2 regions of the Enterococcus sp. LJL98 genome follow, and region 2 is predicted to be linked to the other one. Evidence: predicted binding sites of a transcription regulator. Region 2 holds the regulator's gene; the other holds the start of a gene.

Region 1 (4,838 bases), 280 kb from region 2:
TCGTAATTTCCAGTCCTGACTCATCCGCACCATCGCATCATAGATACTGCTATCCCCATGCGGATGGTAATTCCCCATAATATTTCCGACTGACTTGGCTGATTTTCGAAATGATTTTTCAAACGTATTGCCATCTTTATGCATGGAATACAAAATTCGTCGTTGAACAGGTTTTAGCCCATCGCGAATATCAGGTAATGCCCGTTCTTGAATAATATATTTTGAATAGCGCCCAAAGCGATCACCCATCACTTCTTCTAACGTTAACTCTTGAATATTTTGTTGTTCCGTCATTCAGTGATCCCCCTACTTCTTAAATAAATCTCTTTCTACTTGTTCTTCCTCACGCGTGTCATTGGACTTGTCTAAAATACTCGTTTCTTCTGCCAAAGTAAACTGGACATTATTTTCAATCCATTTTCTTCGAGGCTCGACTTTGTCTCCCATGAGCGTGGTCACCCGACGTTCTGCTTGTGCAGCATCGTCAATCCAAACACGAATCAATGTGCGCGTTTCTGGGTCCATCGTTGTCTCCCAAAGTTGATCGGCATTCATTTCACCCAACCCTTTATAGCGTTGAATCATATAACCACGCCCAACTTTTGTGATTTTCTCACGTAATTCTTCTTCAGTCCAAGCATATTCAATGATTTCTTTTTTCCCACTTCCCTTCGAAACCTTGTATAAGGGTGGCAAAGCAATATAAACTTTGCCTGCTTCAATTAACGGCTTCATATAGCGATAGAAAAAAGTTAATAGCAAGACTTGAATATGTGCGCCATCCGTGTCCGCATCGGTCATAATAATAATCTTATCGTAGTTGCAATCTTCTAGTGAAAATTCCGGCCCGACACCCGCACCGATTGTATAAATCATGGTATTGATTTCTTCATTTTTTAAAATATCTTGCATTTTCGCTTTTTCTGTATTAATTACTTTCCCTCGTAAGGGTAAAATCGCTTGGAATTTTCGATCACGCCCTTGTTTGGCAGATCCTCCCGCAGAGTCTCCTTCGACTAAATACAATTCGTTACGCTTAGGATTACGCGACTGAGCCGGTGTTAACTTGCCGGAAAGTAAAGATTCCCCTCGTTTTCGTTTCTTGCCATTTCGACTTTCTTCCCGTGCACGACGCGCGGCTTCCCGAGCTTCGCGTGCCTTTAAAGCTTTACGAATTAACATTTGGCTGATTTCACTGTTTTCTTGCAGATAATAACCTAATTGTTCATTTATGATTTGCTCCACAACTGATCGTGCAATCGGTGTACCTAGCTTCTCTTTCGTTTGCCCTTCAAATTGCAATAAATTTTCCGGCACCCGAATCGAAAGCACGGTTGCTAACCCTTCACGAAAATCGCTACCTTCAAGGTTTTTGTCCTTTTCCTTTAACAAGTTGACCTTCCGTGCATATTCATTAAAGGCTTTGGTTAGCGCCGTTTTCATTCCGACTTCGTGGGTTCCGCCATCGCGCGTACGCACGTTATTGACAAACGAGAGCAAGTTCTCTGAAAAACCATCGTTATATTGGAAAGCAACCTCGACTTCAATGCCCTCGCGTTCACCAGAAAAATAAGCAATTGGCGTCAAGGCATCTTTTTCTTCATTTAAATACGCGACGAAAGCTTCAATGCCATCTTCATAAGAAAAAACTTCTGAAACTTCTGGCTCTTCTCGTAAGTCGGTAATGGCAATCTCAATCCCCCTTAATAAAAAGGCAGACTCTCTTAAGCGTTCTGCTAGCGTGTCATACGAAAACTTCTTCGCTGAAAAAATCGTCTCGTCAGGTAAAAAATGGACTTTTGTTCCATTTGCTTTTTTAGTCTTTCCAATTTTTTTCAACGTTCCCTGTGCTTTTCCACCATTTTTAAAAACTTGGCGGTATTCCAAACCATCACGGTAAATGGATACTTCTAACCAACTTGATAAGGCGTTGACGACACTCGCTCCAACTCCATGCAACCCACCGGAAGTTTTATAGCCACCTTGACCAAATTTCCCGCCAGCATGCAAAACCGTGAAGATGACTTCAACGGTCGAAACTCCTGACGCATGCATCCCAATTGGCATGCCCCGACCACAATCTTCCACGCTAATACTATTATCAGGGTACAAAACGACATCAATTTGATTCCCATAACCAGAGAGTGCTTCATCGACTGCATTATCAACAATCTCATAGACGAGGTGATGAAGTCCACGACTATCCGTCGAGCCGATGTACATCCCTGGTCTTTTACGAACAGCTTCCAATCCTTCTAACACTTGGATGGAGGCATCATTATATTCTGTTGTTTTCTTTTTTATCAAAGCAAACGCTCCTTTGTTTATCAAAATCACTCGAATCATTATACATCATAAGAGGGACTTATCGCAAAAAAATCCTGTTTTTTTCTCGCATGATTTTTCCGACAGCGATAAAATAGATTGTTGAAACCTCATTTTCATGCTAAGATAATACTAGATTTTTTTAGAAAGTGAGTCATTATGAAAACGATTCTTTTATTATTTATTGCTTATTTACTAGGTTCCATTTCTTCCGGCGTCTGGATCGGTCAACTCTTTTTTAAAAAGGATATTCGACAATTCGGCAGCGGAAACACAGGAACAACGAATACCTTCCGCGTGCTTGGAACTAAAGCGGGCATTGTTGTTTTATTGATGGATATTCTCAAAGGAACGTTGGCAACGACTTTACCTCTCTTATTTCACATCAACGACGTCAATCCTTTATGGTTTGGTTGTATGGCCATCTTAGGTCATACCTTCTCCATCTTCTCTCGTTTTAAAGGAGGAAAAGCAGTCGCAACCAGCGCGGGAATGCTCTTAGGCTATAACCCTATTTTCTTTTTTTACTCGGTCATCTTGTTTGTTATTTTGCTCTATTTGACTAGCATGGTCAGCCTATCTAGTATGATTGCGGCAGTTCTCATTACTTTATCGACCATTGTGTTGCCCTACGTGGCTCCTGCAATTTTACCGCACCAGGATTGGTTGTTAACAATCATCGCTATTTGTGTGACGACTTTTATTTTCTATCGTCACAAAGACAACATTCAACGCATAAAAGACGGAACGGAAAATAAGGTGCCTTTTGGACGCCATCCAAAAAAATAAAACGTTAAGTGATCGATTGTTAACAGCCGATCACTTAACGTTTTTTTATTTCACTGTTATGGCATATTTTGCAAAAAACGTCTCTTTTGATGCCAGTGTTTCTATGCCATACTTCTCGGTTAAGTCCCCTGTCGCATCCGTTGTGTCTGCAATGCCGGCCCAAGGTTCAATACAGACAAATGGCGCTTCCGTTGCCGCTGGTGACCAAATACCTACAAAGGGCAGGTGGTTATATGAAAGTGTCACTTTATGCGGAGAGCGATCGCTACAAATAGAAAAGGAATTCAACCCTTTCGTTTCAAATATCAACGCATCATGGGCAAACAATTCACGAGTGAAAGCGATGGCTGCATTCGTTTGTCCGAGCGTCCGATGCTCAAGGTCAATGAATCGTCCTTTTAATGGGATTGTAATCCTAGACTTCATCGGGGATGATTTCAAATAATAATCTTCAAAAGTTAAATGGTCAACCAAGGGCACATTAAAAGCTGGGTGCCCGCCGATTGAAAAGTACATTGTTTCTTTCGATTCATTTTGAACTTTGTAAGCAACGGTTAAGCCGTCACCACCAAGTTGGTATGAAAGAAATAATTGAAAGTCAAAAGGATAAACGTTTCTTGTTTCCTCATTACTTTTCAAAACAAAAGTGACTGCATCGGAGGCTTGTTCAAAAACCTCAAATTCCATGTCACGTGCAAAACCATGTTGACTCATTGGATAGACCTTACCCTGATAAGTGTACTGGTCGTCTTTCAAGGCCCCAACAATCGGAAATAAGACTGGTGAGCGGCGCCCCCAATGTTGTGGATCTCCTTGCCATAAATATTCAATTTCATGTTCTTTACTAAATAAACTTTGCAACTCGGCTCCTTTTGAATCGATTGTTGCTTGTAAATAAGCTGTTTCAATTGTAATTTTCATACAAAATCCCCCTGACTTCGTTTACCCTTTATTTAATTCTGCTTTAAAACGCTGGTTTAGTACCTTCAAGTAAGTCCCCTTCATACCTAATGAACGGGACTCAATAATCCCTGCCGATTCTAATTTTCGTAAAGCGTTCACGATGACCGAACGTGTAATTCCAATTTCATCTGCAATATTTGATGCCGTCAAGCGACCTTCATCGCCTGGTAAAGCTTTAAAAATCGCCTGAACTGCAATGAGTTCGCTATAAGAAAGCGTACTGATGGCCATTTGAACCGCCGTTGCACTGCGAACGTCTTCTTCTATACTGCGTGATTGCTGATATAAGATTTGCATTCCAACGACTGTTGCACTATATTCAGCTAATACTAGTGCGTCATCATCAAAAAACTGGTCCATTCTTGAAAGAATAATGGTGCCTAGGCGCGAACCTGCGCCATAGATTGGTACGACTGTGGTTACACCATCCGGATAAAGTTCTCGTGATTCGATTGGAAAAGCCGTTAAGTCGCTACTAATTGGAATATTTGCCTCCGTCTTGGCTAATCGGTCAGCCATATCAGTATAGCTTTTTGGAAATTGTTTTTCAATAAACATATTTTTCACACGATCATTATTCACATCATGTTTTTCATTAAAACCCAACAAAGCCCCTTCTTGACTAATAATATAGGCATTACTGTTTAAGATATCCCCTAACACAATCGCCATCTGATCGTAAGGCAAATCGGTTGCTGAATTAAAAGTATTTTTTTGTTGCAACAACTCGTTCATCTGTCTCGTCTTAGCTAAAAGTGTAC
Region 2 (4,838 bases):
AGCGCTAGTCATTTGGGGATTACAACAAATGAAGCAAGGGGAACGCTTAGGCCTAAATGAACTGCTCTTAATTAGTGGGGAGAAACTAAGTACCCTTGATGAGTCAACAATAGGTTTTTCAATCGCGCCACGCTTAAACGCGATTGGTCGCTTAGGAGATCCGAATCCAGCAATTGATTTATTAACAACTTTTGACGAGGATCACGCGAAAGTATTGGCGGAAGAATTTCATCGGATAAATCAAGAAAGAAAAGATTTGGTTGAAATGGCTACGAAAGAAGCGTTGACTCAAGTTGATCCAAAGCATGCGATTCACCTTTTAGTTGGTCAGGACTGGCACGAAGGAATTCTAGGGATTGTTGCAGGTCGTGTCATGCAAGAAACAGGCAAGCCGACCATCGCTTTAACGCGAAAAGAAGAGGGGTTGGTTAAAGGTTCCGGTCGTAGTGTAGAGGCCTTGAATATGTTTGCGATGTTACAACAAAATGAACAGTTGTTAACGACTTTTGGTGGACACCACGCAGCAGTTGGGCTAAGTTTTGCTTATGAAGATTTATCGGCATTACAAAATCGAATGAATCAGTATGTAATAGATGAAGCCATTGATTTAACGCGTGGCATCCCCCTTCAAATTGATGCCGATTTAGCGATTGAAAGTGTTGACTTAGCCTTCATTCGTTCGCTAAAGCAACTGGCTCCTTTTGGGATGCACAATCAAGTGCCGCAATTTCTATTTTCGAAAGTGAAAGTCCCAGAAAGTCGAAGTATTGGAGCGGAACAGAAGCATTTGAAGTTTGTCCTAGCAGATGATAAGGGGCATCAAATCGATGGGATTGGTTTTGGTTTCGGTCATGAACAGAGTGAATTTCGAACAGATTGTTTGAATGTAGTCGGTCAATTGACTATTAATGAATGGAACGGCCAAGCGCTTCCCCAACTGCGTTTACAAGATTATCAAATTACTGCGCTCCAAATTTTTGACTTTAGAGGGAAAAAGTATCAACAACAGTTAGATTTTCAAGAAAAAACTCTTTTTATCTCATTTAGTCAAAAGTTTTATAAAGCTTTTGAACAAAAAGGGAAGCAAACTGTCTATATTGAACAAATAGAACAATTTCAGAAGTATTGCCAAGCGGGGTTGGCTTGTTCTCAGATCGTTTTTATAGATTCACCCAAAAAGTTAGAATTAATAAAAGAAATTGTAGGATACAGTCAAATTTCACGTATTTATTTCCTAGGTTTGACCGCAGATGATGCGTACTTAGATGGGATTGGTTCCAGAGAGCAGTACGGGAAGTTATTCAAGTTATTGAAGAATCATTCGAGTCTAGATGTGCGTTATAAAGTACAGGCGATTTCGGACTATACAAGAATACCAAGTAAATTGTTAATTTTTATGATTCAAGTATTTGTCGAATTAGGTTTTGTGACGGTAGAAGATGGGGTACTAAGAACGATTGAAAACCCGGAAAAACGAGCATTAACCGAGAGTCGATTGTATCAAGAGCGACAGCAAAAAATTAAAAGCGAAGAATTTTTATTGTTGAGTGATTTAGAAAAGATTAAGGAATGGCTGGGTCATTCTTAGGAGGAAGAACATGAATTTAAAAGATTATATTGCAAGTATTCCAAACTATCCATCAGAAGGGATTACTTTCAGAGATATCTCACCTTTAATGGCAGACGGAGAAGCTTATCGTTATGCGACAAAACAAATTGTTGATTATGCAAAGGATAAAAAGATTGATATGGTAGTCGGACCTGAAGCACGTGGCTTTATCGTGGGTTGCCCAGTCGCTTATGAAGCTCGTGTCGGTTTTGCTCCCGTGCGTAAACCGGGGAAATTACCACGTGAAACGATTGAAGTTTCTTATGATTTAGAATACGGATCAGATACATTGACGTTACATGCCGATGCCATAAAGCCCGGACAGCGTGTGTTGTTGTGTGATGACTTATTAGCGACAGGTGGTACGGTAAAAGCGAGTATTGAATTAATTGAACGATTGGGTGGGATTGTTGTGGGCTGTGCCTTCTTAATTGAACTTGTTGATTTAAAAGGGCGCGAAAAAATTGATGGCTATGAAATTTTCACCTTAATGAAATATTAAAATGTAGGTTTTCTTGCGTAAAATAAGAAATGCAAGAAGCAATGATTTCGAGAGAAATTGTGGCTTCCTGCATTTTTTATTTAATTAATGAAAATCATCTGAGTAAAAGTATTCTGTTTCCATTTGATAACATTCTTGTTGATATCTTCTTTGACGTAGTCGTTTATCATCCCATAAAATAAGCCATAAAGTAAATAAAGGTCCTAAAATTAAAAAGGCGATTAATGAGCCAAAATTTCCAATAATGATACCAATCAGTAATACCCCAATTAAAAAACCAAAACGACGGACTGCTTTCATGTCGATCCACTCCTTATCTTATAGAACGTTTGTTCGTGCCTTTATTATACGAATGTTTGTTCGGTTTGTAAAGAGGAAATCGAAAAAAAATTCTTTTTCTAGATAGAAGCATGATTTTCCACGAAAAATTAGCCCTTTTTTTCCTCAGATTTTTTTGAAAAGAAAGGTGCCTATGTGGCTAGCGGTCGTTCGTAACGTCAAATGTTCACAAAAAAAAGAGCCGTGACTTTTGTCAATGCTCTTTTCGTTTAAAATGAATGAAAGTTCTTTAAGTAAGTGTTTGGTCTATACTCAAAATAGCCGACAGGTATTGATTTTTGTCAGAGTCAAAAATGACGATAGAGTCCAACAACCAGGCCTAATATTTTGATGTCTGGCAAGATGATTGGATCCAAAAAATCATTTTCTGGTTGAAGGCGCACGTAGTCTTTTTCCCGATAGAACCTTTTACAAGTCGCTTCGTTGTCATCTGTCATTGCAATCACAATATCACCGTTTCGTGCAATGTCTTGCTTACGAACGATGACTTGATCACCATCTAAAATGCCAGCATTAATCATACTTTCACCAGAAATCGTTAACATGAAATGCTGGTTTTCGCTATTGGCAAGTTGAGGCGGGATGGGAAAAAAATCAGAGGCTTCTTCAACTGCTAAAATTGGTTCGCCAGCTGTGACAATACCTAGTAAGGGAATGTTTTTTTGTTCACCACCGACTGTTTCTAAGCCAAGTGCAGTCAATTCGATTGCCCGTGGTTTGGTTGCATCTCGTTGAATGTAGCCGTTTTTTTCTAATCGAGATAAATGTCCGTGAACAGTCGAAGTTGAAGAAAGGTTGACGGCTTCTCCGATTTCTCGCACGGTTGGTGGGTAGCCTTTTTCTAATACGCGTTTATGAATAAAGCGCAAGACTTCAATTTGTCGGCTTTCGGTTTTTTTTGCCAAGAGTTGCACCTTCTTTCCTAATAATTAGTTTTATTTTAACATATGAACGAAAACAAATCAAACAGATGTTCGCTCCTTGTGGCTTCTTATTGTGTTTTTTCTCAAATTTGTATAAGATAATGAGGATGAGAGGAGTGGGAATATGTTATCAGAAAAAAAATTAAATCGCATCAATGAATTAGCCCGCAAAAAAAAGAGTACAGGTTTGACACCTACGGAAGAAAAAGAGCAAAAAATCTTAAGAGAAGAGTATTTAAGTGCTTTTCGTGGCGGCATGAAACATCATATTGAAGGCATGAAAGTCGTCGATCCATTAGGCAACGATGTGACTCCGGATAAATTAAAAGCAATTCAAAAAGAAAAAGGATTGCATAATCGTAAATAGGAACAATCTTTCTTGAAAAGGTTGTAAAAGAAGCCAATATCTTTTATAATGGAAAATGAATAAAGGTAAAAAAAACCTAAACTAATAGGAGGCGCTTCATTTGTTTGATAAGATTGATGAATTAGGAGTTAACACGTTACGTACATTAAGTATTGATATGGTTCAAAAAGCCAATTCTGGTCACCCAGGATTACCAATGGGTGCTGCTCCAATGGCCTATGCATTATGGACAAAACATTTAAAAGTAAATCCAAAAACATCAAGAAATTGGGTTGATCGTGATCGTTTTGTTTTATCTGCTGGTCATGGTTCGGCATTGCTTTATAGTCTCTTACACTGTTCAGGCTACGATGTACAAACGGAAGATTTGAAGAATTTCCGTCAATGGGGCAGTCGTACGCCAGGACACCCAGAAGTCCACGATACCGATGGTGTAGAAGCGACAACAGGTCCGTTAGGTCAAGGAATTGCCATGGCTGTAGGAATGGCAATGTCTGAAGCACACTTAGCAGCAACTTACAATCAAGAGGGGTTCCCTGTGGTTGACCACTATACGTATGCACTTTGTGGTGATGGTGACTTAATGGAAGGCATCTCTCATGAAGCGTCATCGATGGCCGGTCATATGAAGTTAAATAAATTGATCGTTTTATATGATTCCAATGACATTTCATTGGACGGACCAACTTCGAAATCATTCACCGAAAATGTTGGAGAAAGATATGAGGCCTATGGTTGGCAACACCTTCTAGTGAAAGATGGTCGTGATTTAAATGAGATCTCGGCAGCAATTGAAGCAGCGAAAAAAGAAACAAACAAACCAACCTTAATCGAAATTAAAACTGTGATTGGTTTTGGCGCACCAAACGAAGGAACTTCGTCTGTTCATGGTGCACCATTAGGAATCGAAGGTATCCAAGCAGCGAAAAAAGTTTATGGTTGGGATTATCCAGAGTTTACGGTTCCAGAAGAAGTAGCGGCACGTTTTAAAGAAACAATGATTGACGAAGGACAAAAAGCAGAAGAGGCCTGGAATCAATTGTTCGCTGAATATGAAGGGGCACATCCAGAGTTAGCTGCTCAATTTAGACAAGCCTT

Evidence for each region. Region 2 encodes LexA, which represses DNA repair genes until DNA is damaged. Its sites were predicted from a motif close to CNAACANNTGTTNG; they were not measured.
Region 1: parE (DNA topoisomerase IV subunit B) is a predicted target of LexA. The motif match lies at 2,310-2,323, and genes of this name have one in related genera.

Annotation. Positions count from the first base shown of each region.
Region 1 is NZ_JBTXLU010000001.1:500,263-505,100, forward strand. Features, by position in the region: gene parC (DNA topoisomerase IV subunit A) at 1-294, opposite strand, end outside; gene parE (DNA topoisomerase IV subunit B) at 307-2,304, opposite strand; gene plsY (glycerol-3-phosphate 1-O-acyltransferase PlsY) at 2,485-3,114, shown strand; gene ACYSNO_RS02315 (aldose 1-epimerase family protein) at 3,160-4,035, opposite strand; gene codY (GTP-sensing pleiotropic transcriptional regulator CodY) at 4,057-4,838, opposite strand, start outside.
Region 2 is NZ_JBTXLU010000001.1:222,381-227,218, forward strand. Features, by position in the region: gene recJ (single-stranded-DNA-specific exonuclease RecJ) at 1-1,588, shown strand, start outside; gene ACYSNO_RS00995 (adenine phosphoribosyltransferase) at 1,599-2,111, shown strand; gene ACYSNO_RS01000 (hypothetical protein) at 2,196-2,411, opposite strand; gene lexA (transcriptional repressor LexA) at 2,738-3,355, opposite strand; gene ACYSNO_RS01010 (DUF896 family protein) at 3,498-3,740, shown strand; gene tkt (transketolase) at 3,841-4,838, shown strand, end outside.